Linked DNA regions of Cytobacillus luteolus. The protein of the gene in region 1 interacts with the protein of each later gene in a pairwise test. Links are inferred from orthologs where the notes say so. Each region holds a gene or a part of one and is shown in the gene's direction. Other genes may lie near its edges. The genes, in order: J2Z26_RS06870 and J2Z26_RS12930.

Region 1 (16,222 bases):
TTGGCACTTTATTGGTTCACTACAAACTAAAAAAGTAAAAAAAATTATTGATAAAGTTGACTATATACACTCACTAGATCGATTGTCATTAGCAGAAGAAATTCATAAGAGATCCTCGAAACAGATAAATTGCTTCGTTCAAGTAAATGTTTCTGGTGAGGAATCAAAGCACGGAATACATTCAAACGAAGTAATTGACTTCATACATAAAATGAAGGATTTTCCAAACATAAGAGTTGTTGGGTTAATGACAATGGCTCCATTCACTGAAGACCAACAGGTTATCAGAGAATGCTTTAGGAACCTTAGACTTCTAAGTCTTGATGTACAAGCCTTAACGCTACCATATGCACCATGTCTTGAACTATCTATGGGTATGTCAAATGATTTTGAAATTGCTGTAGAGGAAGGTGCGACCTTTCTTAGAATAGGGACTTCTTTAGTTGGAAAGGAATTTTGAGGAGGTAGGATAGATGAGTATAAAAAATAAATTCAAAAGCTTTTTTGCATTAGAAGATGAATATGACTACAATGAAGATGAATATTTTGAAGAAGAGGAACTTGAACCTGTAAAGGCTACTAGATCTTCAGCTAAACAAAATGTAGTAAGCTTACAAAGTGTACAAAAATCTTCTAAGGTTGTATTGTTTGAACCTCGAGTTTATGCTGAAGCACAAGAAATTGCTGACCATTTAAAGAACAGACGTGCAGTTGTAGTTAATTTACAACGAATTCAGCACGATCAAGCAAAGCGTATTGTTGATTTCCTAAGTGGTACTGTTTACGCGATAGGTGGGGATATTCAGCGTATTGGGACAAATATCTTCCTATGTACACCTGAAAATGTTGATGTTTCTGGTAATATTTCAGACGTTGTTACAGAGGATGAGTTATCTGAGAAGAGGTGGTAGATTAGATGGATTTACTTCAAGGTATTTTACAAACAGCTATTCAATTTTACTCATATGCATTAATTGCGTACATCTTAATGTCTTGGTTTCCAAATGCGAGAGAGTCTAGGATTGGCCAATTTCTTACAAAAATTTGTGAGCCATACTTAGAACCTTTCAGAAAGATTATTCCACCATTAGGTATGATCGATATTTCGCCAATTGTAGCTATTTTTGTCTTGAATTTTGCTTCAATTGGATTAAATACTTTATTTGGAATGTTTTAGTGTATAGTACAATTCTTGAAGCTCGGCATTAGCCGAGTTTCTTTAAGTAGTTCGACCTAATTTAGTATATGGAGAAATCATTTATATGAATATCTATCAACATTTTCGAAAAGAAGAGCATGCCTTTATTGATCAAGTAATGTCATGGAAGGAAACTGTACTTACACAATACGCTCCTAAAACAACAGACTTTCTAGATCCTAGAGAACAGGATATGATGAAACTTATCATCGGTAATGACTCAGAAGTTCAGGTTAGCTTCTACGGTGGACATGATTCTACCGAAAGAAAAAGGGCACTTCTATACCCTGAATATTATAAACCCGCAGTTGATGATTTTCAGTTATCTGTTTTTCAAATTGTGTATCCTTCTAAATTTGTTACAATTGATCACCGTAAAATATTAGGATCCCTAATGTCTTTAGGTGTAAAGAGGAGTAAGTTTGGGGATATCCTTGTCTCTGGTGACCTCGTTCAGATTATTGTAGCAAAAGAAATAGGAGATTATATTCGGGTGAACCTGGAATCAGTCGGAAAAGCGACAGTTTCTCTTAAAGAAATTTCTTTTGACAATATTGTCTTAACTGAGGAAGCGTGGGATGAACATTCCACAACAGTTTCTTCAATGAGACTTGATGTGGTACTATCTTCCATCTATAACTTGTCTAGGCAAAAGATTCAAGCGTTTATACAATCTGGTTTGGTTAAGGTTAATTGGAAAATTGTAGAACAAACAGCTTTTGAGTGTAAAGAAGGAGATGTACTTTCCCTTCGTGGGTTTGGACGAAGTAAACTTCTTACTATTGAAGGAAAAACAAAAAAGGAAAAATGGCGAATCATTGTAGGGAAACAAAAATAATTCCAGAATCATTGCAGGATTTTGACTTTTAACGTCGAATATGTCGAATAGTGAAATATATGGACTAACACTACTACTTATTGGAGGTGGCAATATGCCTTTAACACCATTAGATATTCATAACAAAGAGTTTAATAAAGGATTTCGTGGATACGATGAAGATGAAGTTAATGAATTTCTTGACCAAGTGATTAAGGACTATGAATTGGTCATTCGTGAAAAAAAGGAACTAGAAGCTAAATTGGCAGAGCAAGGTGAGAAATTAGGTCATTTTACAAATATTGAAGATACTTTGAATAAATCAATTTTAATAGCTCAAGAGACTGCTGAAGACGTAAAAAGAAATGCTCAAAAAGAAGCGAAACTTATTATTAAAGAAGCAGAAAAAAATGCTGATCGTATTATTAATGAATCTCTTGCTAAATCAAGAAAGATTGCTATTGAAATTGAAGAGCTCAAGAAACAGTCTAAAGTTTTTAGAAATCGTTTTAAAATGCTGATTGAAGCACAACTAGATCTAATTCAATCTGATGACTGGGACCACTTAATGAAATACAATGTGGAACCTGTTTTTGATGACTCTGAAGATAACAGAAGCAAACTTGACGTTTAGACAATTTATAGCATATAATTTATAGTAAATTTTATTAAATAGTTAACGATGATGGGGACAGTAGTGTTTTATTTTACTTACAAAGCGAGTCAGGGACGGTGTGAGCCTGACTAAGGATAAAATATGAAGATCACCCTGGAGTTCCTTTCTGAACCTTAAGTAAGTTTAGGCGAATCATTCACGTTAAGAATGTTTGAGTGGGCTAATTGTATTTTTATTAGTCATTTAAGGGTGGTACCGCGAGACCTTCTCGTCCCTTTTGGGATGAGAAGGTCTTTTTGTATTTTTAAAAAATTATGTATATTTCATTAAAGCTGATAGTAAATGATTATTTTTGGCAATGATGAAAGTGAAACCAAAGTTGGAGGAGAAATGTTTTTATGGAGTACAAAGATACGTTATTAATGCCTAAAACCGAATTCCCAATGCGTGGAAATCTACCAAACAGAGAACCACAGTTGCAAACTAAGTGGGAAGAAATGGATATTTATAAAAAGGTACAAGAGCACACGAAAGATCGCCCATTATTTATTTTACATGATGGCCCTCCATATGCTAATGGGGATATCCACATGGGTCATGCTCTTAATAAAATTTTAAAGGACTTTATCGTTCGTTATAAATCCATGAGTGGATTTTGTGCTCCGTATGTTCCAGGATGGGACACTCACGGATTACCAATAGAAACAGCTCTCACGAAAAATAAAAAAGTAAACCGTAAAGAAATGTCGGTTGCTGAATTTAGAAAGCTATGTGAAGAGTATGCTTACGAACAAATTAATAGTCAACGTGAGCAGTTTAAACGTTTGGGTGTTCGAGGAGACTGGGATAATCCATACATCACTTTAAAGCCTGAGTACGAGGCACAACAAATAAAAGTTTTCGGTGACATGGCAAAAAAAGGCTACATTTATAAAGGATTAAAACCTGTCTATTGGTCTCCTTCAAGTGAATCAGCACTAGCTGAAGCAGAAATTGAATATCAAGATAAGCGCTCAGCCTCTATCTATGTTGGCTTTGAGGTGAAAGATGGTAAGGGTGTTCTAGAAGGAAATGAACAGATTGTTATCTGGACAACAACACCTTGGACTATTCCAGCTAACCTTGGCATTTCTGTACATCCAGACCTAGATTATAGTGTTGTTGAAGTTAGTGATAAAAAATATGTTGTAGCTACAGATTTACTTGAAAGTGTAACAAAAGAGTTTGAATGGGAAAATGTCTCAACCGTTAAAAAGGTAAAAGGTAAAGAACTAGAAAACGTAATTGCTAAACACCCAATATATGGTCGTGACTCCCTAGTGATGTGCGGAGAGCATGTTACTACTGAGTCAGGTACTGGTTGTGTTCATACTGCACCGGGCCATGGTGAGGATGACTTTATTGTTGGGCAAAAATATGGATTAGATGTATTATGTCCTGTTGATGAAAAGGGTTATATGACATCTGAGGCTGAAGGGTTTGAGGGCCTATTTTATGATGAGGCGAATAAGCCAATCTCTGAGAAATTGTCAGAAGTAGGTGCACTGTTAAAACTTTCGTTTATCACCCACTCGTACCCACATGACTGGCGTACAAAAAAACCAACCATCTTCCGTGCAACGGCGCAATGGTTTGCATCCATCAAAGATTTCCGTTATGAATTAATGGATGCAGTGAAAGAAACAAAATGGGTACCTGCATGGGGCGAGACTCGTCTATTTAACATGGTACGTGACCGTGGGGACTGGTGTATTTCACGTCAACGTGCATGGGGAGTACCAATCCCAGTGTTTTACGGTGAAAATGGAACTCCTATTATCAATGATGAAACAATCAATCATGTATCAAACTTATTTAGAGAACATGGGTCAAATGTTTGGTTTGAACGTGAAGCAAAGGATTTATTACCTGAAGGATTCACTCACGAGTCAAGTCCAAATGGAACATTTACAAAAGAACAGGATATCATGGATGTATGGTTCGATTCTGGATCTTCACACCAAGCAGTGTTAGTTGAACGTGACGATTTACAGCGCCCTGCGGATTTATATTTAGAAGGTTCTGATCAGTATCGTGGTTGGTTTAACTCTTCTTTATCGACAGCTGTTGCAGTTACAGGTAAAGCACCATACAAAGGTATTCTAAGTCACGGATTTGCTCTAGATGGCGAAGGTCGAAAAATGAGTAAATCAATAGGTAATGTTGTAGTACCATCAAAAGTAATGAATCAACTCGGAGCAGATATTCTTCGTTTATGGGTAGCATCCGTTGATTATCAATCAGACGTAAGGGTTTCTGATAATATTTTAAAGCAAGTAGCTGAAGTTTACCGTAAAATTCGTAACACCTATCGATTCTTACTAGGTAACTTAGCTGATTTTACTCCAGATCATGCACTTGATGTTTCAGAGCTTAGAGAAGTAGATCAATACATGCTAGTTAAATTAAATAAGCTTATTGCTAAGGTTAAGAAATCTTATGACAACTATGAATTTGCTGCTATTTTCCATGCTGTTCATAATTTCTGTACGATTGAATTGAGTTCGTTCTACTTAGATTTTGCCAAGGATGTACTGTATATCGAATCTGCTGACAATAAAGAACGTCGTGCAATTCAAACTGTGTTATATGAAACTTTGCTTGCTTTAACAAAATTGATGGCACCAATTTTACCACACACTGCTGATGAGGTTTGGGAGCAAATCGCTTTTGTAACCGAAGAAAGTGTTCAGTTGGTTGATATGCCTGAAGTGAAAACCATTACTAATCAGGATGAAATTGAAGCAAAATGGGATTCATTTATGACCTTAAGAGACGATGTCTTAAAAGCACTTGAGGTAGCTAGGAACGAAAAAGTTATAGGTAAATCACTTAGTGCTAGTATTGTATTATATCCTAACGATAAAACGAAAGAATTATTGGCATCTGTTGATGAAAACCTTAAACAACTATTCATTGTTTCTGGGTTTGAAATTGGTGGAAGTATCAACGATGCACCTAAGAATGCACAAAATTTTGAAGATGTAAAAATAGTTGTTGGTACTGCTACAGGGGAAACATGTGAGCGCTGTTGGGTTGTAACAACAACAGTAGGTCAAGTCGAAGAACATCCAACACTTTGTACGAGATGTGCAAATGTTGTGAATACTAGTTATCAATCATAGAAATTGCTTTTTCTCATAAAATAATACAAAGGAAACTCGCTAGATGCGGGTTTTCTTTCATTTTTAATTGAAAAAAATCGCTTTGAAATTTTCATTAGTCTTGTCTGCCGACACATAACAAACCATTCTTGCGTATATTTTCATTGAACGACTTATAAGGCTGTTTATTTTATGAAGAGCTTTAAAGGAAAAACTTGTGGGCTTTTAAAGATATTGTTTTCGGTTACACTATCACTACTAACAGATCAGCGTTAATCAAAAGCATTACAAGGAGGCGTTCGAATGAACGGTCAATATGCAGAGATTAAAGCAGAATTACTTATGATGAAAGACGAACTTCAAACAAGACTTTTTTCCCATTCCGCATATTATGAAATGAGTGCTGAATTAGGCTATGAAGGTGATAATAGTGAAAAAGAAAAAATTATCTTGCATCATGTAAAGGAAGATTTACAGGATGTTCAGTTAGCACTTTGGAAAATTGAAAATGGTAAGTATGGTGTCTGTGAGGAAACAGGAGAAGAGATTCCCCTTGAAAAATTAAATGTACTTCCAACTGCAAGAACGATTTACGATTTTGCTTATAGTTATTTTTATCAAAAAACCGCATATCCCCAAACGTATAATCCTCAATTAACACATTAACAGAAGTGAGTTTGTCACTTCTGTTTTTCATTGTACGGCGAAATTAAAAGGAACTTCATTGTATATGTGGACTAACTTATGCTAAAATTCTAAAGGTACATAAAATGTTAAGATGGGGGTTCATTTGTGATTTATTATTTAATCGCATTAGTCATTATTGTCTTTGATCAAATTACAAAATGGGCAATTGTTACATACATGTCACTTGGGGAAAGTATAACTGTAATTGAAAGTTTCCTTTACATTACTTCTCATAGGAATCGAGGGGCAGCCTGGGGTATATTACAAGGTCAAATGTGGTTTTTTTACATTATTACGGTAGTTGTAGTAATTATACTTATAACCTATATTCAAAAGCTTCCTAAAAATCAGCGTATAATGGGTTATGCATTGGGATTAATGCTGGGTGGAGCAATTGGTAATTTTATCGACCGTATTTTCCGAAAAGAAGTTGTAGATTTTATAAATACATACATTTTCACATACGATTTCCCTATTTTCAATATCGCAGACTCAGCATTAGTTGTAGGAGTCGGAATTATTCTAGTACTAACATTGTTTGAAGGGAAATTTAAAGAAGGAGAAAGTAAATGAATCAAATCGAGTTAACTATACAACAAGAACAACAGGGTGACCGCATTGATAAAGCAGTTTCTGCAATCAATAATGAATGGTCAAGAACTCAAGTACAACAATGGATTAAAGAGGGACAAGTTATAGTAAATGGAAAAGAAATAAAGCCTAACTATAAAGTAGCAGATGGGGATCAAATCATTATTACTATCCCAGATCCCGAAGAACTTGATGTTGTAGCAGAAGAAATGAATTTAGAGATTTACTATGAAGACAGTGATGTACTGGTTGTAAATAAACCAAGAGGGATGGTCGTTCATCCAGCACCCGGTCATTTGACAGGTACGTTAGTAAATGGGTTAATGGCACATTGTAAAGATCTTTCGGGTATTAATGGAGTGTTAAGACCAGGCATTGTGCACCGTATTGATAAAGACACGTCAGGTCTGCTTATGGTTGCAAAAAATGACTTGGCACATGAATCATTAGTAAATCAATTGGTCAAAAAAACAGTTACTCGAAAATATAAAGCTATTGTTCATGGTACTATTCCACATGACCATGGTACCATTGATGCGCCTATTGGAAGAGATAAAAGAGACCGCCAAAGTATGACAGTAACAGATGAAAATAGTAAAGAAGCGGTAACGCATTTTAATGTTATAGATCGTTTTAAAGATTTTACATTTGTTGAATGTCAATTAGAAACTGGGAGAACTCATCAAATTCGTGTTCATATGAAATACATTGGGTATCCACTAGCTGGTGACCCTAAATATGGTCCTAAGAAAACCTTGTCGATTGATGGGCAAGCCTTACATGCTGGAGTCTTAGGTTTTACCCATCCGAGGACGAATGAGTATTTGGAATTTGAAGCTCCTTTACCTGAAGAGTTTAAAAGCCTCCTGACTTTATTGAAAAATCGTAGTTGACAAATTTCGATTATTTTATTATGATATCTATAGTTAAATATGTACCTTTAACACAGTCCCGTGAGGCTGAGAAGGAAGCGGAGCAAGATAACAAATAGGATTGCTGTATCTATTTGTGTGCAAATCCAACCCCTCTCACCAATGGTGAGAGGGGTTTTTCCGTTTTCTTATTATACAATAAGAAATGTGAGGTGTAGAAAGTGGTACAGAAGGCTGTTTTGTTAGATGAACAAGCTATAAGAAGAGCACTTACTAGAATTGCTCATGAGATTATTGAACGAAATAAAGGTATTGAAGAATGTGTCCTTATTGGGATTAAAACAAGAGGGATTCATTTGGCCAAAAGATTAGCAGAACGAATTGAACAGATCGAAGGAAAACCAATACCAGTGGGTGATTTAGATATAACGTTATATCGAGATGACTTAACCACAAAGACAGAAAATCAAGAACCACTTGTTAAAGGCTCTGATATACCTGTGGACATTACAAACAAAAAAGTAATCCTTATTGATGATGTTTTATACACTGGAAGAACCGTAAGAGCAGCGCTTGATGCACTGATTGATATTGGCAGACCAGCGCATATTCAATTAGCTGTTTTAGTTGATAGAGGTCATCGTGAATTGCCAATTAGAGCTGATTTTGTAGGTAAGAACATACCAACATCAAATCTTGAAAAAATTATGGTAGAACTAACGGAAATTGATGGAAAAGATTTAGTTACAATACACGATAAAGAATAATTCCTTTTAAGCTAGTCCTGAGAGACTAACAAAGGTGGAGAAGTTAATTCTTGCTGTATAAAGCAGGGTTACATCACCTCTTTGTGTCTTAAAAGCCACGAAGAGGTTTTTTATTACCTCCACATTGAAACTAAACAAGCATGGATTAAATCACAAATAATAGAGACGATATATAATGAGGAGGAATTTAGAATGAGTACAAAAGAAGAAAAAGTACTTTTAGATGTAGAAGATGTTCCATCAATGGGTAAATGGTTACCTTTAAGCTTACAGCACCTTTTCGCGATGTTCGGTGCTACAATCTTGGTGCCGTACTTAGTAGGATTAAGTCCGGCAGTCGCATTAATTTCTAGTGGATTAGGTACAATTGCCTTCTTATTAATTACAAGAGGTCAAGTTCCAGCCTATCTTGGTTCTTCCTTCGCCTTTATTGCACCGATTATTGCAGCACAAACAGTAGATGGTCCGGGTGCAGCAATGGTAGGAAGCTTTCTTGCCGGTTTAGCATATGGTGTAGTTGCATTAATTATTAAAATGGCAGGATATAAATGGGTACTGAGAATTCTCCCTCCAGTAGTTGTTGGACCTGTAATCATAGTTATTGGACTAGGGTTAGCAAGTGTTGCAGTAGGTATGGCAATGTATGAAAATCCAGGTGCGCCAGCTGGAGAGCTAGTCTATAGTTCAAAACATCTTATTGTAGCGTTAGTTACACTCGCAATCACAATTGTAAGTGCGATCTTTTTTAGAGGATTCTTCGGTCTTATCCCTATACTTGTTGGGATTGTAGGTGGATATCTGTTCGCAAGCTTTATGGGTCTTGTAGATTTAACTGGAATTGCACAGGCTCCTTGGATCGCAGCACCAGATTTCTTAATTCCATTTGTAAGTTACACACCTACTATCTCGTGGGAGATCTTCTTACTAATGGTACCAGTTGCAATTGTAACAATCTCTGAACATATCGGGCACCAAATGGTTCTTGGAAATGTAGTAGGGAGAGACTATGTTAAAAAACCTGGTCTACACGTTTCAATTCTAGGAGACGGTGTGGCTACAATGATAGCAGCATTAATTGGTGGACCTCCTAATACAACGTATGGAGAAAACATTGGTGTACTTGCTATCACAAGAGTGTACAGCATCTTTGTAATTGCTGGTGCCGCAGTTATAGCGATATGCTTTGGATTTATTGGAAAAATAACTGCATTAATTAGCTCGGTTCCTACACCGGTAATGGGTGGGGTTTCAATCTTGCTATTCGGAATCATTGCTTCGTCAGGTTTGCGTATGCTAGTTGATGGTAAGATTGACTTTGGTCAAAAGCGTAACTTAATAATCTCTTCTGTTATCCTAGTAATTGGAATCGGTGGAGCATTCATTCATATCGGAGACAAGTTTGAACTACATGGAATGGCATTAGCTGCAATTCTAGGGATTATTCTAAATCTAGTGTTACCAGGAAAAGATCAAAATGGAGAAAATATAGATGAATTAGATAAAGATTCAGCTGCATAATATCACCTTTTAAAAAAGCACAGAGATGCTTCCAAGGGTGTGGTTAGTGGCGTAAGCAGGAAAGAACCAATTTCTGTTGCTTCGTCACGCGAAAAAGCCGCTTTTTACACACCCTGACTTAAAAATAGTCGGGGTGTTTTTTTTATAAAAGAATGGGGGATGGTCCATGAAGCACTTATTAAAAATGAATGAATTAACCATTGAAGAGATTGAACAAATACTAAGCGAGGCAGAACAATTCTCAAAAGGTGTGCAATGGATTTTACCTGAACAAACTTTCGTAGCCAATCTGTTTTTTGAGCCAAGTACACGAACAAAATTTAGCTTTGAAGTTGCTGAAAAAAAGCTTCACCTTGAAGTATTGAACTTTGAAGCAGAAACTTCAAGTGTTCAAAAAGGAGAAAGCTTGTACGATACAATTCGAACGTTAGAGTCCATTGGAACTAAGGCAGTAATTATTAGACATCCTGAAGACAACTATTTCGAGACACTTCGTGAAAAAGTAGGCATTCCTATTTTAAATGCAGGTGACGGGTGTGGTAATCATCCAACACAGTGCTTGTTAGATTTATTAACAATTAAACAAGAGTTTGCAAGGTTTGAAGGTTTGAAAGTAGCTATTATTGGTGATATTCGACATAGTAGGGTCGCTAGGTCAAATGCAGAAGCATTAACTAGGCTTGGAGCAGAAGTTGTTTTTTCTGGGCCGACTGAATGGCATGATCAATCGATTCCTTATGGTACATATGTCCATATTGACGAGGCGATTCAAACAGCTGATGTTGTCATGTTGTTAAGAATCCAGCACGAACGACATGGAGGAGCTACGGGAAAAAATGCTAAAGACTATCATGAACAATTTGGATTAACGGTTGAACGTGAGAAAAGGATGAAATCTAGCAGTATTATCATGCATCCAGCACCTTTTAATAGAGATGTAGAAATCGCAAGTGAATTAGTAGAATGTGAGCGTTCTAGAATCTTTAAGCAAATGGAAAATGGTGTATATATAAGAATGGCTGTTTTAAAAAGAGCATTACAATCTGTTCAAGGAGGGGCATTAGTATGTCAATAATCTTAACAAACGGTAAATGGATGAACACGAATGGTCAATTAGAAGAGGTTGAAATTAAAATGGCTGACGGCCATATCCTAGAGATCGGTACACAGTTAGAGCGGGAAGGCTTTGATGTAATTGATGTGGAAGGAAAGTTGATTGCTCCTGGATTTGTTGATCTACATGTCCACCTAAGAGAGCCAGGTGGAGAGCACAAGGAAACAATCGAAACAGGAACTCTTGCTGCAGCCAAAGGTGGTTTTACTACCATTGCAGCTATGCCAAATACAAGACCGGTTCCCGATACACAAGCACAAATGGAATGGCTCATGAATCGAATTGATGAAACATCTCATGTGAACGTGCTACCTTATGCAGCCATTACAACTAGGCAGCTTGGGGAAGAGATGACAGACATGGTAGCTCTGAAAAGTGCTGGTGCATTTGCCTTCACTGATGATGGTGTGGGTGTACAATCTGCAGCGATGATGCTACAAGCAATGAAAGAGGCCGCAAAAATTGATATGGCGATTGTCGCTCATTGTGAAGAAGATACTTTAATTAATAAAGGAAGCGTGCACGAAGGAGAATTTTCTCAAAAACATGGACTAAATGGCATTCCTTCTGTATGCGAATCAGTACACATTGCACGCGACGTTTTATTAGCAGAAGCAGCAGGTTGTCATTATCATGTATGTCATATCAGTACAAAGGAATCAGTTAGGGTTGTAAGAGATGCAAAAAAAGCTGGTATCCGTGTTACTGCTGAAGTATCACCACATCACTTATTACTATGTGACGAAGATATACCAGGATTAGATACAAACTTTAAAATGAATCCACCATTAAGAGGGAAGGATGATCGATCTGCACTTATTGAGGGATTATTAGATGGAACAATTGATTTTATTGCAACAGATCATGCACCTCATACAGAAGCTGAAAAGGCAGAGGGAATGAAGCTTGCGCCATTTGGAATTGTTGGTCTAGAAACTGCATTCCCGCTACTTTATACACATTTTGTTGAATCTGGAATTATAACTTTAAAACAGTTAATCGACTACTTAACGTCTAAGCCATCAGACACCTTCAAACTTCCATATGGAAAAATAGAGGTTGGAACTAAAGCTGATATAACAATCGTTGATTTACATCAAGAGGAAGAAATTAATCCAAGTACATTCCTATCAAAAGGTAAAAACACACCATTTGCAGGGTGGAAATGCAAGGGATGGCCAGTAATGACATTTGTAAATGGTAAACGAGTTTGGGAGAAGGGGAGTGTTACAGTATGAAGCGTCAATTAATTTTAGAGGATGGGACAATATTTATAGGTACAGGTTTTGGTAGTGAGGTTCAGTCAATCGGTGAGGTTGTATTTAATACAGGTATGACAGGCTACCAAGAGATTCTTTCGGATCCTTCTTACTGTGGGCAAATTGTTACCTTAACTTATCCACTAGTCGGAAATTATGGAATTAATCGTGATGACTTTGAATCGATTACGCCAGCCATTCAAGGTTTTATTGTGAAAGAAGTATGTGACCATCCATCTAACTTTAGAAGCCAATCATCATTAGATGAATTTTTTAAAGCAAAAAATATTCCAGGATTAGCCGGGATAGATACTAGGAAATTAACAAGAATTATTCGTCAACACGGTACGTTAAAAGGTGCTATTTGTGGCATGGATGTTAATGTTGAAGAGGTTGTTGCATCACTTCAAACTGTAAGTTTACCAACCGATCAAGTAAAACAAGTATCAACAAAAAGTGCCTATCCAAGTCCTGGCCGTGGTCATCGTGTAGTCCTAGTAGATTTTGGAATGAAGCATGGTATTTTGCGAGAACTAAACAAACGTAACTGTGATGTAATTGTAGTTCCTTATAATGTGACAGCAGAAGAGGTTCTTCGTTTAAGCCCAGATGGGATTATGCTAAGTAATGGCCCTGGAGACCCGAAGGATGTTCCAGAAGCAATTGAGATGATTAATGGTGTACTTGGTAAGGTTCCTCTGTTTGGAATATGCCTTGGCCATCAATTGTTTGCACTTGCTGGCGGAGCTGATACTGAAAGATTAAAATTTGGGCATCGTGGGTCAAATCACCCTGTTAAAGATTTAGCAACTGGTAAGGTTGCGATCACTTCACAGAACCATGGCTACACTGTAAATGAGGAGTCATTAAACAACACAAGATTAACAGTAACCCACAAAGCATTAAATGATGGAACAATTGAAGGATTAAAGCATTTGGACTACCCAGCATTCACTGTGCAATACCACCCTGAAGCATCACCTGGTCCAGAGGATGCAAACCATTTATTTGATCAATTTATAGACATGATTAAAACATCTAAGAAAGTAGGGGAAGAAGTATGCCAAAACGCGTAGACATTAATAGTATTCTTGTAATAGGTTCAGGACCAATCGTAATCGGTCAAGCGGCAGAGTTTGACTATGCGGGAACACAAGCGTGTGTAGCATTAAAAGAAGAAGGCTATAAAGTCATTTTGGTAAACTCTAACCCGGCAACAATTATGACAGATACAGAAATAGCAGATAAAGTGTATATCGAGCCATTAACGTTAGAATTTGTAAGTCGAATTATTCGTAAAGAACGACCTGATGCACTATTACCAACACTTGGAGGTCAAACTGGTCTTAATATGGCAGTTGAGCTTGCGAAATCAGGTGTGTTAGATGAGTGCGGAGTAGAGATTCTTGGTACTAAGCTTTCATCCATTGAACAAGCAGAGGACAGAGACTTATTTCGTACGTTGATGAACACGTTAAATGAGCCAGTTCCTGAAAGTGAGATTATTCATTCTCTTGATGAAGCATTTGCTTTCGTTGAAAGTGTTGGATATCCCGTAATTGTCCGTCCTGCCTATACATTAGGTGGAACTGGTGGTGGAATCTGTAGTGATGAAGAAGAACTTATTGAGATTGTCACAAGTGGATTAAAAAGTAGTCCAGTAACCCAATGTTTGCTTGAAAAGAGTATTGCTGGTTTTAAAGAGATTGAATATGAGGTTATGAGAGATTCGGCAGATAACGCAATCGTTGTGTGTAATATGGAAAACATTGATCCAGTCGGTGTGCATACCGGTGACTCAATCGTAGTAGCACCTAGCCAAACCATGAGTGATAGAGAGTACCAGATGTTACGTAATACATCACTGAAAATCATAAGAGCATTAGGAATTGAAGGTGGATGTAACGTTCAGCTTGCATTAGATCCGTACAGCTTTAACTATTACATCATAGAGGTTAATCCTCGTGTAAGCCGATCTTCTGCTTTAGCGTCCAAGGCAACAGGCTATCCAATTGCAAAATTAGCTGCAAAAATTGCGGTAGGCCTAACGCTTGACGAGATGATTAACCCAGTAACTGGGAAGACGTATTCATGCTTCGAACCAGCACTTGATTATATCGTTACAAAAATTCCTCGCTGGCCATTTGATAAATTTGAATCTGCTAACCGCAGACTTGGAACACAAATGAAGGCAACTGGAGAGGTAATGGCCATCGGTAGAAACTTTGAAGAATCTATTCTTAAGGCAGTTCGCTCTTTAGAATCAAATATTTATCACCTAGAACTAAAGGATGCTGCTTTAATTGGTGATGAAATTATTGAAAAACGTATTCGTAAAGCCGGAGATGAGCGCTTATTCTATATCGCTGAAGCATTACGACGTGGAATTACAATTGAGACCATTCACGAGTGGAGTGAAATTGATCTATTTTTCTTGCAAAAAATTGATAACATCATTCGTTTTGAATCTACAATCGTAGAGAATATCTTTGATATTGATGTATTATTACAAGCAAAAAGAATGGGCTTTGCAGACATAGCAATCTCTAAGCTCTGGAATTGTGAAGAGCGCGAAGTCTATGAATTCCGTAAACAGGCTGGTCTAATGCCAGTATATAAAATGGTAGATACGTGTGCAGCTGAGTTTGAATCATCTACACCTTATTATTACGGTACGTATGAGGATGAAAATGAATCGATTGTAACAGAGCGTGAAAGTGTTGTTGTACTCGGTTCAGGACCAATCCGTATTGGCCAAGGAATTGAATTTGACTATGCAACGGTTCATTCAGTTTGGGCGATAAAAGAAGCGGGATACGAGGCAATCATCGTTAATAATAATCCTGAAACAGTATCTACAGACTTTTCTATCTCAGATAAGCTATACTTTGAACCTCTAACAATAGAAGATGTAATGCACATCATTGATCTAGAGCAACCAATGGGTGTAGTCGTACAATTCGGTGGTCAAACGGCTATTAATCTAGCAAGTGAGTTATCAGCGAGAGGAGTTAAGATTCTTGGTACGTCTCTAGAAGACATGGACCGTGCAGAGGACCGTGATAAGTTTGAGCAAACACTAACAACTCTAGGTGTTCCTCAGCCAAAAGGAAAGACAGCAACGTCTGTTGAAGAAGCGGTTGTTATTGCAGAGTCAATTGGTTATCCAGTATTAGTTCGTCCATCTTATGTTCTAGGTGGTCGTGCAATGGAGATTGTTTATCAAACTGAGGAACTTTTACATTACATGGAGAATGCTGTAAATATAAATCCTCAGCATCCTGTATTGATTGACCGCTACCTAATTGGAAAAGAAATTGAGGTAGATGCAATTTCTGATGGAGAAACGGTACTAGTTCCAGGAATCATGGAGCATATCGAGCGAGCAGGGGTTCACTCAGGAGATTCAATCGCAGTATACCCTCCACAGAGTCTATCAGACGAGATTAAGAAACAAATTGTAGAATACACAATATCTTTAGCAAAAGGTTTAAAAATAAAAGGGTTACTAAATATTCAGTTTGTTATTTCTAAGGGTGAAGTACTTGTTCTTGAGGTAAATCCAAGATCAAGTAGAACAGTTCCTTTCTTAAGTAAGATAACTGGAGTTCCGATGGCTAATATCGCTACAAAGGTTATT
Region 2 (16,069 bases), on another replicon or contig:
GGGCGATTGGTACTGAAATGAATCTTGTTAAACGTATTATAAACAATCACCCTGATAAGAAAATTGTTTCACTAAACCCACATATGTGTCCTTGTTTAACGATGAATAGAATTGACTTACCTCACCTACTATGGGCTCTAGAATCTCTAGAAAAAGGAGAGGTAATTAACGAAATAAAAGTAGATGCTACGATTGCAAAAGATGCTACTTTGGCACTTGAACGTATGCTTGCAAGAGCATAACATCACTAAGTTTATAAAAATGACAGTGTAATAACTGCTATTTTTATAAACTTTTTTATTTTAGTGTGTTCCCTTAGTATGGCAATGATTTTTATACATATTCCTTTAAAAAAGAGCATAAGTTGTGATGAAGAATAGTGGCAATTTGCCTATCGTCACATAGACTGTAAAAGACTTATGTACAGGAGGGGAACTACAAAGTGAAAATTCATGTTGTTCAAAAAGGCGATACACTATGGAATATTTCCAAAAAATATGGTGTAGACTTTGAAGAATTAAAAAAGATGAATACGCAATTAAGCAACCCCGACATGATCATGCCAGGTATGAAAATTAAAGTTCCAACCGGTAACGTACCTGTAAAAAAAGAAATGCAGACAAATGTCGGGACAGTTAAGGAAAGTGTGAAAAAGGAAGCACCTATTGCTGCCAAAAAAGAAGCGCCTATAGCAGCTAAAAAAGAAGCACCAAAAAAAGAGGCAGTTCATCCATATGCTGATAAATCACCACAGCCATTACCAGTAATGGAGGCAAAAGAAGAAATAAAGGAAAAGAAGGTACCATATACTCCAAAGATGCCAACACCAAGTCCAATTAACATTGAGGGTAATAAGCTTAATATGTTAAATCTAGAATCACTTAAGGCTCCAAGCGCACCACCTATTTTACCAGGAATGATGCAGCCAGAAGAGAAGCCACAAGTAGCAGGTGTTCAAGAGAAAGCGCCTAAAAAAGCACCTCAGGTAGCAGGTGTTCAGGAGAAAGCGCCTAAAAAAGCACCACATGTGGCAGGTATTCAAGAGAAAGCGCCTAAACAAGCACCTCAAGTTGCAGGGGTTCAAGAGGGATTTCCTCAACCGGTACCAATGCCAACTGCACCAGTAGGATATACACCACCACAACCGGCGGAGTATCCTTGTGTGCCAATGTCACCAGTATTACCAGGTTCAGGATTGGGACCTTTTGCAAGCCCACCAGTTCCACCATTCCAACAAGGTGCACCAATGCCTATGGGCTATCCGGGATATCCTCAAGGAATAAATCCGGCTATGTTTGATGATGACGATGATGATTTACCACCACCAATGCCAAACGTAGCACATACACAGCCAATGGGTTATGCGCCATCACCAATGCCATATCAGCAAATGCCAAACTTTGTTGCTGGTGCACAAGCAGGCTATAAAAATGATTGTGGATGTGGAGGTCATGTGAAACCAGCTGGATATCATCAGCAAATGGGATTACCTCAAGGATATGGTACAATCCCACCTGGATATGGAATGTCGCAACCAGGATTTGCTGGAGCAGGAGTACCTCAACCATATGGTTTACCACAACAACAAGGGTTAGGTGGATTCCAGCAACCTTATGGAATGCCACAACAACCGGGATTAGGTGGATTTCAGCAACCTTTTGGTGTACCGCAACAAGGATTTGGGGGTTACCCACATCTACAACCTTATACTGGACCACAACAGGGATTAACACCTTATGGTCAAGGCTTTCAGCCAGGACTAATGCAATCCCCTGGACAGCCAACTGTTCCTGGTGGGGCTCCATTTGGTATGAATCCTGGTCAGCCAATACCATTTAATCAAAATCCAATGTTTACAATGCCGGACTTTGATGATGATGATTTAGATTAAGCTATAAAGATTAAAGGAGACGGTTGTTTTATGATCGTCTTCTTTTTTTATGGATTCAAATTATCAATAGTATTCAATGAAATAGTCAGAATGTAAAAATTGTTTACTTATCATCCCTTGTGCTACTATAGAAAATTATAATAGTAAAGAAGGGAAGAGTGAAAATGGAAGAGAAAATTACATTCCTTGTCAATTGGATAAAAGCTCAGGTAGAAAGTGCAGGATTAAAGGGTGCTATAGTAGGTGTAAGTGGGGGTATTGATTCAGCAGTTGTCACTTATTTAATAAAAAAGGCTTTCCCGAATGCCTCATTAGGTTTAATTATGCCTTGTAAAAGTAGTGAAAGTGATAAACATGATGCGTTAAAAGTAATTGAAGGCTGTGACATACACCATCATGTAATTGATTTAACGGCGACTCATGAAACCCTTTTTACAGAACTAGAGAAACAATTAAAAGAAAAAAATGAATGGAATGAAGAAACGGCAAGATTAGGTGATGCTAACACAAGAGCTCGTCTTCGTATGACAACTCTTTATGCAGTTGCAAATAATTATGGATACCTGGTTGTTGGAACAGACAATGCAGCTGAATGGCATACTGGATATTTCACAAAATATGGAGATGGTGGAGTAGACCTTGTACCACTAGTCCATTTGACAAAAGGTGAGGTTCGAGAGATGGCAATAGCACTCGGTGTGCATGATGACGTCATCAACAAAGCTCCTAGTGCAGGACTTTGGGAAGGACAAACAGATGAAAATGAGATGGGTACAACCTATAACATGATCGATAAGTATTTAAAAGGTGAAGAAATTCCGAATCATGATAAAGAAATCATTCAAAAATTACATAATAGGTCACATCATAAACGCAGCTTAGCGGCAGCTCCACCACCGTTTGAAAAGTAACGTTTGAAATACCGATACTTAACAGATTAAACTACCCCCTTTTAAGCCAACCTATAGATGAACGTCTAATATAGATGTTCAAAAGCTTAAAGGGGGTATTTCCAATGAGGAAGCAATTTCTTACTTTTTCAGCGACAGCATTATTGTTAGGTGGCCTTGTTGGGTGTAATACGAATGAAGGGGCCATGGATAATAATGAGAATGTAAGGCCTTTTGGTTATTATTCGAACGAGGGTGATAACAGTACCGGTGACGATCAAAACGGTAATGCGTATACACTTGATGATAATGATGGGCCACTTACAGAAATAATGGATCGAAATACGAGAAATGACCGTACTCACAATACCCGCTATGGAGCCCTTAATCGAAAAGAAGGAAATCAAAATCGAGAAGGGAATATTGAGGAAATAAACGACCATGAAAGATATATTATAGGTGATGATGGTGATAAGGATAATCATCACGGATCCAACGATATAAATTACCACGGTCATTTAAATGATGAAGACAATACTGCAAGATCAACTGGTTATTACAATAACTATGATGGTAACCTTGCAGAACGTATTACAGATCGTGTAGAAGGTATTAAAAATGTTGATGATGTACGTACTGTGATTATGGGGGACAATATTTTAGTTGCAATTGATACAAATGACAGAAATGATGCAAATGTTGAAAAAGAAGTACAAAAAGCAGTTAAGCCACTTGCAAAAGGGAAAAATATTAATGTTGTTACTGACGAGGGAACGTATAGCAGAGTAAGAAATCTTGATAATGATATTCGTCAAGGTAACAGAAGAGAAACAATTGATGCAGATATGAAAGACCTTTTTAGAAATGTTGACGAAACACTTCGTCGGCCATTTACAGATAATAATAACCGATAATGTTAGGAATAAAGTCAGTCCATATTTGGGCTGGCTTATTTAAATTTAAATAAAAAAGACAATAATAATTGGATAACTCTTCTATTATTGGTCACACTATGAAATAAAGAAGGTTTATTTATGTAATGATTGCTAAAAATTCTAGCAAGAGGTGATGTTAATATGAGACCTTCCATTAGAATATTTACTTGGACTACTATTATTTTGTTTTCCATTTTTTACTTCGGTTTTTTAAAAGAGGCGCCATCTACTCATGAACTAAATAGAGCCGAAGCATCAACAGAGATTGTAGAAAAAGAGAACAAGGCTTATGAGGTAAATGGACCTCTAACAATTACCGTTATATTGGAAAGATTATATTTAGACGGTGAAGTAAGTGAGGAAATTGTAGAAGAAACAATTTGGTCAATGGAAGATTTTTGGGCCCAATATGAGGATTGGCAGCTAGTACATCAAGATGAAGAACAGATTGTTTTTCAACAACAAATTGATGATATTTCGCCCTTATTAAAATCAAATGGGTATTTTGGGATAACTGATGATGGAATACTTACAATTTACGAAGGTAAACCAAAGGAATCAACAAAAGTAATTCAATCTTTTTTTCAAATAGATGTAAAAAAGCTTGAGAGTCATCAGCATACTCGTCTAAAAGAAGGAATAAGAGTTAGTTCAAAGGATCACTATGAAGATATCATTGAGACCTTTAAAACTCTCTCTGCTACCCCAACTACCAACACTTTAAAAGACTAGTCCTATAAGCTAGTCTTTTTTCGTGTTTTTTCTCTGTACATTTTAATAAATATGATAAAATGAGGTACAGCAAGAAAGAGGAGAGAATTTCATTGATTGAATTTATAAAAGGACAAATAGATTTTGTTAACCCGGAATATATTGTTGTCGAAAATAATGGAGTAGGCTATCTGATTTATACACCAAATCCATTTGTATTTAGAAAGAATAAAAATGAAATGGTCACCATATACACGTATCAACATGTTCGTGAGGATATTTTAGCCTTATATGGCTTTCAAACGCGTGAAGAGAGAGCACTGTTTATGAAGTTATTAAATGTTTCTGGTATAGGTCCAAAAGGTGGACTCGCGATCTTAGCTTCAGGACAACCAGCCCAAGTTGTACGAGCCATTGAGAACGAGGATGAAAAATTCTTAGTCCGTTTCCCTGGCATCGGCAAGAAAACAGCAAGGCAAATGATCCTTGATTTAAAAGGGAAACTTCATGATTTAGTACCGGAAGGATTAGATGATTTATTTACGTCAGAAGATAGGCTCATTCTTGAAAGTACATCTTCTGAAGCACTTGATGAGGCGGTTGAAGCTTTAAAAGTTCTAGGGTATGCGGAGCGTGAAATCAAAAAAATCATACCAGAGCTTTTACAAGAAACAATGACAACTGATCAATACATAAGAAAGGCTCTCCAAATGCTACTAAAATAAGGGGGACTAAATTATGGAGGAAAGAATTGTCTCTGGTGAAGCAGATATAGATGAGTCTTCACTCGAACAAAGTTTAAGACCACAAACGCTTAAACAGTATATTGGCCAAGATAAGGTTAAAGCCAATATGGAAGTCTTTATTGAAGCAGCAAAGATGAGACAAGAAACGTTAGATCACGTCCTATTGTATGGACCTCCTGGTCTTGGGAAAACTACTCTTGCTACAATTATTGCTAATGAGATGGGTGTGAATATCCGAACGACTTCTGGACCTGCAATTGAACGTCCAGGTGATTTGGCTGCTGTTTTAACTGCCTTAGAGCCAGGTGATGTCTTATTTATAGATGAGATACATAGATTACACCGCTCCGTCGAAGAGGTTCTTTATCCTGCGATGGAGGACTTTTGTTTGGATATAGTTATTGGTAAAGGGGAAACGGCAAGGTCTGTAAGGTTAGATCTCCCTCCATTCACCCTTGTAGGGGCTACTACAAGGGCTGGATCTCTGTCCGCACCTCTACGGGACCGGTTCGGTGTGTTAAGTAGACTTGAATATTATAATGAAGCACAGCTAACCGATATAGTTGAACGAACCGCTGAAATACTAGATGTAGCGATTGAACCAAATGCAGCCATTGAAGTTGCTAGACGATCACGTGGGACTCCGAGAATTGCTAATCGTCTCTTGAGAAGAGTTAGAGATTTTGCTCAAGTTCGAGGGAATGGAGAAATAACGAATACTCTTTGCAGCGAAGCACTTGAACTTCTTCAGGTCGATAGTTTAGGATTGGATCATATTGACCATAAATTACTTAAAGGGATCATTGAAAAGTTCAGAGGAGGACCTGTTGGTCTAGAAACCATTGCTGCAACAATTGGCGAAGAGGCTCATACGATTGAAGATGTATATGAACCCTATTTATTGCAAATTGGCTTTCTCCAACGAACACCAAGAGGCAGGATTGTAACCGAGTTAGTTTACAACCACTTCCACATGGAAATTCCTAAGGAGTGATATTGATGGGGAAAATATTAATGACCCTAGGCATAATCCTACTTATCATAGGCATGATATGGCAATTTATAGGAAAACTTCCTGGTGATATTGTTATAAAAAAGGGCAACACAACATTCTACTTTCCAATTGTAACATCAATTGTGGTAAGCATCGTCCTATCAATCATCTTCTATGTGATTGGTCGATTTAAATGAATAGATTAGAACCCTATAAAAATGTTTATGTGACCTCATTTGGACCAAAATGCAGAATTGAGGGCTGATAAAACGATTTATGTGATCTCATTTGGACCAAAATGTAGAATTGAGGGCTGATAAAACGATTTATGTGACCTCGTTTGGTTTAAAATGCAGAACTGACGGCTGATAAAACGATTTATGTGACCTCATTTGGTCCAAAGTCCACAAATGACGGCTGATAAAACTGTTTATTTGACCTCATTTGGACCAAAATGCACAAATGACGGCTGATAAAACTGTTTATGTGACCTCATTTGGCCCAAAGTGCACAAATGAGGGTTGATAAAACGATTTATGTAACCTAATTTGGCCCAAAGTGCACAACTGACGGCTGATAAAACTGTTTATGTGACCTCATTTGGCCCAAAATGCACAAATGATGACTGATAAACCGATTTGAACTTAACAAATTAGATTCAAACCGAAATGAATTAGAAATAGGTGAAAAAATGAAAGTAGATTTATTTGATTTCCATTTACCAGAGGAACTCATCGCTCAAACTCCGCTTGAAGATCGAGAAGCCTCTAGGCTACTAGTACTAGATAAGCAAACAGGAGAACTAACCCACGATACATTTAGATCCATTCTTACATACCTAAATGAAGGAGACTGTTTAGTCCTAAATGATACAAGGGTTTTACCTGCAAGGCTATTCGGAGTAAAAGAAGATACTGGCGCAAAAGTTGAGGTATTGTTGTTAAAACAAGCATCAGATGATACATGGGAAACCCTAGTTAAACCGGCAAAGAGAGTGAAAGAAGGTAGTGTGCTAACATTTGGAGATGGACGCCTAAAGGCAACTTGTACAGGTACGAGTGATCAAGGAGGAAGAACCTTCGAGTTTCAATATGAAGGCATCTTCTACGAAGTTCTAGATTCACTTGGAGAAATGCCATTACCACCCTACATTAAAGAACAATTAGATGACCAAGAACGTTACCAGACTGTATTTGCTCGAGAACGAGGTTCAGCAGCTGCCCCTACAGCAGGATTACATTTTACCGAAAAATTACTGCAAGAAATTAAGGATAAAGGAGTTCATGTTGCCTTTATAACGTTACATGTTGGATTAGGAACGTTTCGACCTGTAAGTGTTGACTCAATTGAAGAACATGATATGCACTCAGAATTTTATCAAATGACCAAAGGAACAGCAGAACTACTAAATAAAGTAAAAGCAGAAGGTGGAAGAATCATTTCTGTTGGAACAACATCAACACGAACCCTCGAAACAATTATGAATACATACAGTCAATTTCAGGAATGCAATGGCTGGACGAATATCTTTATCTATCCAGGTTATGAATTTAAAGCAATAGATGGGTTAATTACAAACTTCCATCTACCTAAATCAACACTAGTTATGATGATCAGTGCACTAGTAGGAAGAGAAAAGATTTTACATGCATACAATGAAGCAGTAAAGGAACGTTATCGTTTCTTTAGCTTTGGAGATGCTATGCTAATTATCTAACTAGGGATATATAAAAGGCTTTTACTAGGTTTAGTGTTTAGCTCCAGGTGCCCAGCGACTAGTGGCCTTCACCTCTCCTCCTTACGATAAGTCAACATCGGATCGCTATGCTCTCCGTGTTTCCTTTATCATGCGGATATGTTCAGTCCATACGTCGCTAACCGGGCACCTTACGCTTTTCTATTTAGAAGGGAGATACAAAAATTGACGGCAATACGTTATGAATTAATAAAAACTTGTAAACAAACAGGAGCTAGGCTCGGTAAGGTTCATACTCCACATGGTTCATTTGATACTCCGGTATTTATGCCAGTTGGTACCTTAGCCACTGTAAAGACCATGTCACCAGAAGATTTAAAAGAAATGGGTGCTGGTATAATTCTAAGTAACACCTACCATTTATGGCTACGCCCAGGACATGAGATTGTAAAAGAAGCTGGTGGGTTACATAAGTTTATGAATTGGGATCGTGCTATTCTTACAGATTCAGGTGGCTTCCAAGTTTTTAGTTTAAGTGAATTTCGTGAAATTCAAGAAGAGGGCGTTCATTTTCGAAATCATCTAAATGGTGATAAGTTATTTCTCTCACCTGAAAAAGCTATGGATATTCAAAATGCTCTTGGCTCCGATATCATGATGGCATTTGACGAATGTCCACCTTACCCTGCTGAATTTGACTATATGAAAAAATCAGTTGAACGAACAAGCCGCTGGGCTGAAAGATGTTTAAATGCACACCAACGCCCAAATGACCAAGGGCTATTTGGAATCGTCCAAGGTGGGGAGTATGAAGAACTCCGAAAACAAAGCGCAAAGGATTTAGTTTCAATGGATTTCCCTGGGTATGCAGTTGGAGGACTTTCGGTTGGAGAACCAAAGGACGTAATGAACAGAGTGTTAGATTTCACAACTCCATGGCTTCCTACTAATAAGCCAAGATATTTAATGGGAGTGGGGTCTCCTGATTCATTAATTGATGGTGCAATTCGTGGAATTGATATGTTTGATTGTGTACTTCCTACAAGAATTGCTCGTAATGGGACACTAATGACAAGTGAAGGAAGATTGGTTGTTAAGAATGCACAGTTCGCGAGAGATTATCGACCTCTTGATGAAAATTGTGATTGTTATACTTGCCGTAATTATAGCAGAGCCTATATTCGTCACTTAATTAAATGTGAAGAAACCTTTGGGATAAGATTAACGACTTATCATAATCTTCATTTTCTGTTAAAATTAATGGAGCAGGTTAGACAAGCTATTATGGAAGACCGACTTGGTGATTTCCGTGAAGAATTCTTTGAGCGCTATGGTTTTAATAAACCGAATGCAAAAAATTTCTAGGCTAGACTGCAACTTATGAAAGGGGTGAACTAAATGGAAGGTTTATTAGGAACAGTTGGACCATTAATACTAATGTTTGCTATTTTTTATTTTCTGTTAATCCGTCCACAGCAAAAGCGTCAAAAAGCAGTTCGTGAAATGCAATCGTCTATTAAAAAAGGTGATAAAGTTATAACTGTTGGTGGATTTCACGGTATTGTTGATGCAATTGATGAGGATACAATCGTACTTAAAGCTGGAGACGGCGCTAGACTTACTTTTGATCGTCAAGCAGTACGCGAAACAAGAAATTAGGTAAAAGGAAAGAGCTTTCAAATGAAAGCTCTTTTTTCTTTATTACTTTTATGCGTTTCTAGCAGGAGTCGTTACATTAACCCCAATTATACCGCCAATCATTGCTGTAGCTAAGAACCCAGTATGATAAAAGAACTGCTCAGTGGAGAAAGTACTATCAAAACCTAAAAAGTTAAACAAAAACACAATTAGGATGTATAACAAGCCTGTTGCGCCTCCCATTAACCATCCTTTTTCTTTTCCTTTCCCTCCCGAAACAAAACCACCGATAAATAGCGCTAAGAATGAAAGAATTAAGATAACCCAGGACAATGAAGATTCCTGTAGTGTCGTAAATTTAAGCAATAGAGAAAATAATAAACTAGAGCCTAATACAACTACTAAGATTGCTACGACACCATAAATCATTGCTATACCCATGTTTTTCATTGTGACATCCCCTTTCTAAGTGATGTAGATGTAAAAAGGTATTGGGAAATATCATGAAGACTAAAAGTGCTACATTTTCTTCTTACATCTAGCCTTAGTACGAGCATATTCATGTCCAATTAATTTTAGAATCAAGATTTTACTTTTTGTTCCTAAAAATGGTAGAACAATATCCTAATGATTTTTGAACAATTGTAGAAAGCTAAACATATTGGTTTGTAAAAAAAGGTAAGGATTTACTCCGCTTTTACAAGAGGTTTGAAGGGGGCAATTATTGGTGGAGGAATATGTAATCATTACCGCTAGAACGATTTTTATTTACTTTGTGATCTTATTTATATTTCGTCTAATGGGCAAAAGAGAAATTGGTGAGTTAAGTATAGTAGATCTAGTTGTTTCGATTATGATTGCTGAGATGGCTGTTGTATCTATCGAAAATACATCTGATCCATTGCTGCATACAGTTTTTCCAATGTTATTACTGATGCTAATTCAAATTGCTTTAGCCTACTTTTCAATTAAAAGCCAAAAAATTCGCGAACTTATAGATGGTAAACCTACGGTAATTATCGATAAAGGAAAAATTGATGAACATGAAATGAGAAAACAACGGTATAATTTTGATGATTTACTTTTACAATTAAGGGAGAAAAATGTTCGAAGTGTTTCTGATGTAGAGTTTGCAATACTTGAGCCATCTGGCAAGCTTTCTGTGTTCCAAAAGGAGTACGAACAACAACAAAACAATAATCCTACAGTAAGTGAATTCGAGTGGCCTATCATTATCGACGGGGTTGTTCAAGAAAAACAACTAGAAAAAATAAATAAAACAAATTTATGGATACGACAGCAACTACGTAACCTTGGATATAAGGATATTAAGAAGATATCTTACTGTTCCTATAACGAGAAAAAAGGGACGTTCGTTATTGATATAAAGGATGAAAAAAAATAAAAGTAACCATCCATGAAAGGGTGGTTACTTTTTAATTGGTAGAAATGCTGCAAGTGGTGGACCAACAAATGGGATTCTCTTCACTTCATTTCTATCAACCAGTCTAAATGCAAATAGAAGAACGCAATAGACTAGTGAAGTAAAGATGATTGAAACTAATGTTTTACTAATTAGAGGCAAGGATATAAATACAGTTGTAAATAAATAGTGCCCACAAATACCTGATCCGACCATTGTTAAAAAGCTCTTAATATAATCCCTTACATAAAAACTATAAGAAATGATTTTTACAATTGTACTAAAATGCAGTAGGGTAACTAAAACCATACCTGCAACTATTGCTAAAGCAGCACCCATAATTCCAAGCTCAGGACGTGTTGCTAATGCGAATATAGCGATCGTCTTAACTACTGCACCTATTATGCTATTAATCATGGCGGCTTTTGCTAAATCTAATGCCTGTAATGTAGCCTGTAAAGGTCCTTGAAAGTAGTAAAAGATAAAGAAGGGAGCCATTACCTTTACAAAAATCGCGGACTCTCCACTCCCATAAATAAGTTCCATAAGAGGTGCTGCAAAAACATATAAAACTACTACTGCTAAACCACCGGTAACTAAAGATAATCTAAGTGCTTGTTGCAAACGGTGTTCAATTAAAAGAGTTTGTTTTTTAGCGGCCGCCTCGCTAATTGCTGGAACTAAGGATGTTGCGAGAGCATATGTTATAAATGATGGCAACAGTAATAAAGGTAAAGCAAATCCAGTTAGCTGACCATATTGGCTAGTGGCAAGGTGTGTAGCAACACCTGCAATAGCTAAACTTTGAGCAACTACAATTGGTTCAAAAAACCAAGCAATTGAACCTATCAATCTGCTGCCTGTTGTCGGTAGAGCTATTGACATTAATTCATTAAACGTTTGCTTCCCTGCCTTTACAGCTTTGAAAAAATCAGTTCGGACTTTTACTCGTTTCTTCGTTTTAAACATCCAGAACATATAAAGTAAGGAAATTAATTCACCTATTACCGCTGATATCATTGCCCCCGCCGCGGCAAACTCAATTCCATAAGGTAGAAAGGCTTTAGTAAATACTGCTACAAGTGTTATTCGTACAACCTGCTCAATTACTTGAGATATGGCAGCGGGACGCATGTTTTGTCGGCCCTGGAAATAACCCCTTAACACAGATGAGATAGCGATAATTGGAACAATTGGAGAGATAGCTAATAGAGGCCAATATGTTCTAGAATCAGTAAATAATGTTTCAGATAGAATTGGAGCTAGGAATATCATTGTAGGTGTGAAGATTAAACTTAGTGAGCCGGTGACGGTTAGAGAAACAACAAGTATTTTTTTTATCTTTCTCCGATCACCAATTGCCTCAGCCTCAGCAATAAGCTTAGAAATCGCAACAGGTAGCCCCATTTGTACAAGTGTTATCGTAAGTACGAAAGTAGGCACAGCCATCATATATAGGCCAACACCTTCTGCACCAATCAAGTTAGCTACAACTATTCGATTTATAAAGCCTAAAACCTTCGTTATAAGGCCAGCAACTATGAGTATTAACGTTCCTTGTAAAAATGTTTGTTTCGACATGTGTTTCCCTACCTTCTCAAACAAGGTTATTTCATTTACAATTACTATATGCGAGGTAGGGGGCCAAGCATGACAAGTATTATTCTATTCCCTTTCTCATAATGTTAAATAGATAACATTATTCGTAGAGAAAGGATTGATTAGATGAAAGAAAGAATAAAAGATTTCCTTGTGCAAAACCTTGAATTTTTGCCTCCAGAATTAATTATTTTAGTTATCTCGGCTTTACCGATTTTAGAATTAAGAGGTGGCTTACCACTTGCCTATATTCACTATGATTTTAGTCTTGCAAAATCAATCCTATTAAGTGTAAGTGGAAATTTACTTCCATTAATCCCAATACTTTTACTTTTTCATCCATTAAGTAAGTGGTTAATGAGGTTTAATCTATATCAAAAAATGTATAATTGGCTTTATCATCGTACGTTAAAAAAAGGAAATAATGTTGAAAAATACGGAGCCGTGGGACTGCTATTATTTACAGCACTTCCTCTCCCAACAACTGGAGCCTATAGTGCTTGTATAGCAGCTGCTATCTTTGGAATTCGTTTTCGTTATGCTTTTATAGCCATTTCACTTGGGGTGATAAGTGCTGCAATCATTGTTAGTTTAGGATTACTATCTATTTCAATTTTATAGGGGGACTAAGATGAGTATTAATAAACATCCTTTCGACCAATATCGTACACAGGTTGAGCCTGCATTAATTAGTAAACTTGAGGAATTCCAATTGTTTGGTTATGACAAAGTGACTGAAGAAGAGTTATGGGGGTTTTTAACAAAAAAGAGATGGAAGAAAGCAACTGAAGAAAGAAAACTTCATGAAATTGTGAATGATATTTTATCACTAAATATCAGTGATTATATTACATATGCTACAATTGAAGCCTTTAAATCTACGGATAATGTATTTTCTGAAGAAGGCAAAGAGTCGTATAAAGCTTTGTTTGGAAAGTAATTTTTAGACGATTCACTTATTTTCCTCCTTTCACCTCTGACATTGACAGGTTTTAGGTGTTGTTTCATAATGGGATTATTGGTATTTTAGCTAGCTTTTTGTAGACAGAAGGAGGATTACGTTTCAAATGGTAAAAAGAGGTCGGATAGTAGCTTTTTTTCTGCTTGTACTTCTTATCGGAAGTTTAATGGGTACAACGCTAAATGGAATTGTAAATAATATAAAACTTGGATTAGACCTTCAAGGTGGTTTTGAAATTCTATATGAAGTTAAACCTGCCAAAGAAGGAGATGTCATTGATCGAGATGTACTACTAAGTACGGTTGAAGCTCTGGATAGACGTGTAAACGTCCTTGGGGTAAGTGAACCTAATATCCAGATTGAAGGTGAAGATCGTATCCGTGTCCAGTTAGCTGGAGTGGATGATCAAAACACAGTTCGTGAAATATTATCAACGCAAGCAAAGCTAACATTCCGTGATGTAAATGATAACATCATGTTGGATGGAACTGACCTAGTTGAAAATGGAGCAAAGCAAAGCTTTGCGGAGCAAAACCAACCAATTGTTAGCTTAAAGTTAAAAGATGCAAATTTGTTTAAAGAAGTAACTGAGGATATTTTGGCTATGGGTGTCCCTAACAACCTTCTTGTCATTTGGTTAGATTTTGAAGAAGGTGTGGACTCTTATGCTGCTGAAGCACTAAAAGCTGAACCAAAATTCATTTCAGCACCAAGGGTTTCACAAATATTAAATACATCAGATGTTCAAATTGAAGGTAATTTTACAGTTGAAAGTGCAGATCAATTGGCTGATCTACTCAATGCAGGTTCACTTCCTGTAGACCTTGAAGAAATTTATTCAACATCAGTTGGCGCAAAATTCGGTGAAACAGCATTGCAAAAAACAGTCTTTGCTGGAATGATCGGTATTGCAATTATCTTTTTATTTATGATTTTCTATTACCGCTTCCCAGGAATTATTGCGGTTGTCACACTAAGCATTTACATTTTCTTGATTCTGCAAATTTTCGACTGGATGAATGCTGTATTAACATTACCAGGTATTGCGGCTTTACTGCTTGGTGTTGGTATGGCGGTTGATGCGAATATCATTACTTATGAGCGCATTAGGGAAGAATTAAGATTAGGAAAATCTGTAATGTCTGCCTTTAAATCTGGTAATCGAAATTCCTTGTCAACAATCTTTGATGCAAACATTACGACTCTGTTAGCTGCAGTTGTATTATTTAGTTTTGGTACAAGCTCTGTTAAAGGTTTTGCGACAATGCTAATTGTCAGTATTTTGGTCAGCTTCTTAACAGCTGTATATGGCTCGCGTTTACTCCTTGGCCTATGGGTTAATAGTCGCATCTTTAATAATAAGCCAGGACTCTTTGGAGTTAAACAAAGTGAGATTGCTGATATAGCAACAGTAACAGATGAAACAGAAGTAGTAACGAGATATGATCGTTTTGATTTCGTGAAGCATCGTAAGAAATTCTTCATTGCTTCAGGAGTTATGTTTGTTTTAGGTATTGGTTTACTATTAACGTTAAAGTTGAATCTAGGGATTGATTTTGCTAGTGGTACACGTGTAGAAATCCTAGCTGAGAAGTCGCTAACAGCCCAAGAGGTAACTGAAGAATTTAGAGACCTTGGTTATGAGCCAAAAGATGTTATCCTTTCAGGTGATAATAAAGAAATTGGAGTTGCAAGGTTTATAGGCGTACTATCTAAGGATGAAATTGCAGAGGTTAAAACTCATTTTCAAAACCTTTATGGCGCAGAACCAAGTGTAAGCACGGTATCTCCAACTGTAGGTAAAGAACTTGCAAGAAATGCTTTTTTTGCAGTGATGATAGCATCCATAGGAATTATCATCTACGTAACGATTCGTTTTGAAATGATAATGGCGATAGCAGCGATTATAGCGTTACTACACGATGCCTTCTTTATCATTATGTTGTTTAGCTTAACACGTTTAGAAGTGGATATTACATTTATAGCTGCAATACTAACAATTGTCGGCTATTCGATTAATGATACAATAGTAACGTTTGACCGCATTCGTGAGTTAATGAAGAAGTCGAAGAGAGTGAAAACGTTCGAAGACCTCTCCGATATTGTGAATAAAGCATTACGCCAAACACTTGGCAGATCAGTAAGTACTGTAATCACAGTGGTATTTGTCGTCCTAGCTTTACTATTCCTAGGTGCAGAATCCATCACCAACTTCTCGTTTGCTTTACTAGTTGGATTAATTGCTGGTACGTATTCTTCACTTTTCCTTGCATCACAGTTATGGTTAGTTTGGAAACATAAACAACTTGAGAAGAGACGCTATGCGAAAATCGAAGATAAAGAACCTGAGCCAGAAGTATAAACGTAGAATAAAGCCGTGGAGAAATCCACGGCTTTTAATATTTTCAAGTTCAATTTGTGGTGAGAGAATATGTTATTGGTTACAATAAGATACGACTGTTTTACAAGGAAGGGTGAGTAACTTGGGGAACAAAGATCGATTCAAGGAAGCTGAATTTGCGGCAATGGTAGGAGTAGTCGGAAATCTTGGATTAGCTATTTTAAAATATGTAATCGGTGTCATC

Evidence for each region.
Region 2: the proteins of J2Z26_RS06870 (region 1) and J2Z26_RS12930 interact in binary tests that used the Bacillus subtilis proteins (3 or more experiments, as listed by UniProt). The link is inferred for Cytobacillus luteolus from one-to-one orthologs.

The regions. Positions count from the first base shown.
Region 1 is NZ_JAGGKM010000002.1:400,649-416,870, reverse strand. Bases 894-3,889 are described here. They hold J2Z26_RS06870 (DivIVA domain-containing protein), read left to right. Parts: upstream 894-2,130; coding sequence 2,131-2,649; downstream 2,650-3,889. Other genes in these bases: ileS (isoleucine--tRNA ligase), read left to right, coding at 3,030-3,889; J2Z26_RS06875 (YlmH family RNA-binding protein), read left to right, coding at 1,263-2,036; J2Z26_RS06880 (YggT family protein), read left to right, coding at 917-1,177; J2Z26_RS06885 (cell division protein SepF), read left to right, coding at 894-911. Outside these bases: J2Z26_RS06890 (YggS family pyridoxal phosphate-dependent enzyme), read left to right, coding at 1-460; more of J2Z26_RS06885, read left to right, coding at 474-893; more of ileS, read left to right, coding at 3,890-5,795; J2Z26_RS06860 (TraR/DksA family transcriptional regulator), read left to right, coding at 6,078-6,440; lspA (signal peptidase II), read left to right, coding at 6,567-7,034; J2Z26_RS06850 (RluA family pseudouridine synthase), read left to right, coding at 7,031-7,945; bifunctional pyr operon transcriptional regulator/uracil phosphoribosyltransferase PyrR, read left to right, coding at 8,146-8,691; J2Z26_RS06840 (solute carrier family 23 protein), read left to right, coding at 8,884-10,209; J2Z26_RS06835 (aspartate carbamoyltransferase catalytic subunit), read left to right, coding at 10,376-11,284; J2Z26_RS06830 (dihydroorotase), read left to right, coding at 11,275-12,561; J2Z26_RS06825 (carbamoyl phosphate synthase small subunit), read left to right, coding at 12,558-13,658; carB (carbamoyl-phosphate synthase large subunit), read left to right, coding at 13,643-16,222. UniProt on the Bacillus subtilis protein: May act as a pilot protein, directing MinCD to the polar septation sites or by inhibiting MinCD at the midcell site of division. Required for polar localization of the chromosome during sporulation.
Region 2 is NZ_JAGGKM010000004.1:173,358-189,426, reverse strand. Bases 11,966-14,808 are described here. They hold J2Z26_RS12930 (post-transcriptional regulator), read left to right. Parts: upstream 11,966-13,154; coding sequence 13,155-13,463; downstream 13,464-14,808. Other genes in these bases: secDF (protein translocase subunit SecDF), read left to right, coding at 13,591-14,808; J2Z26_RS12935 (COG2426 family protein), read left to right, coding at 12,650-13,144; spoVB (stage V sporulation protein B), read right to left, coding at 11,966-12,505. Also shown: quinolinate synthase NadA, read left to right, coding at 1-242; safA (SafA/ExsA family spore coat assembly protein), read left to right, coding at 443-1,891; nadE (NAD(+) synthase), read left to right, coding at 2,056-2,802; J2Z26_RS12990 (YhcN/YlaJ family sporulation lipoprotein), read left to right, coding at 2,907-3,695; J2Z26_RS12985 (intercompartmental signaling factor BofC), read left to right, coding at 3,858-4,448; Holliday junction branch migration protein RuvA, read left to right, coding at 4,541-5,152; Holliday junction branch migration DNA helicase RuvB, read left to right, coding at 5,166-6,167; J2Z26_RS12970 (DUF2905 domain-containing protein), read left to right, coding at 6,173-6,364; tRNA preQ1(34) S-adenosylmethionine ribosyltransferase-isomerase QueA, read left to right, coding at 6,859-7,884; tRNA guanosine(34) transglycosylase Tgt, read left to right, coding at 8,089-9,228; preprotein translocase subunit YajC, read left to right, coding at 9,262-9,522; J2Z26_RS12950 (TIGR04086 family membrane protein), read right to left, coding at 9,571-9,951; J2Z26_RS12945 (DUF421 domain-containing protein), read left to right, coding at 10,229-10,906; more of spoVB, read right to left, coding at 10,931-11,965; more of secDF, read left to right, coding at 14,809-15,846; J2Z26_RS12920 (cation diffusion facilitator family transporter), read left to right, coding at 16,010-16,069. UniProt on the Bacillus subtilis protein: Required for post-transcription initiation control of the comE operon. Promotes the accumulation of its target comE mRNA to septal and polar sites.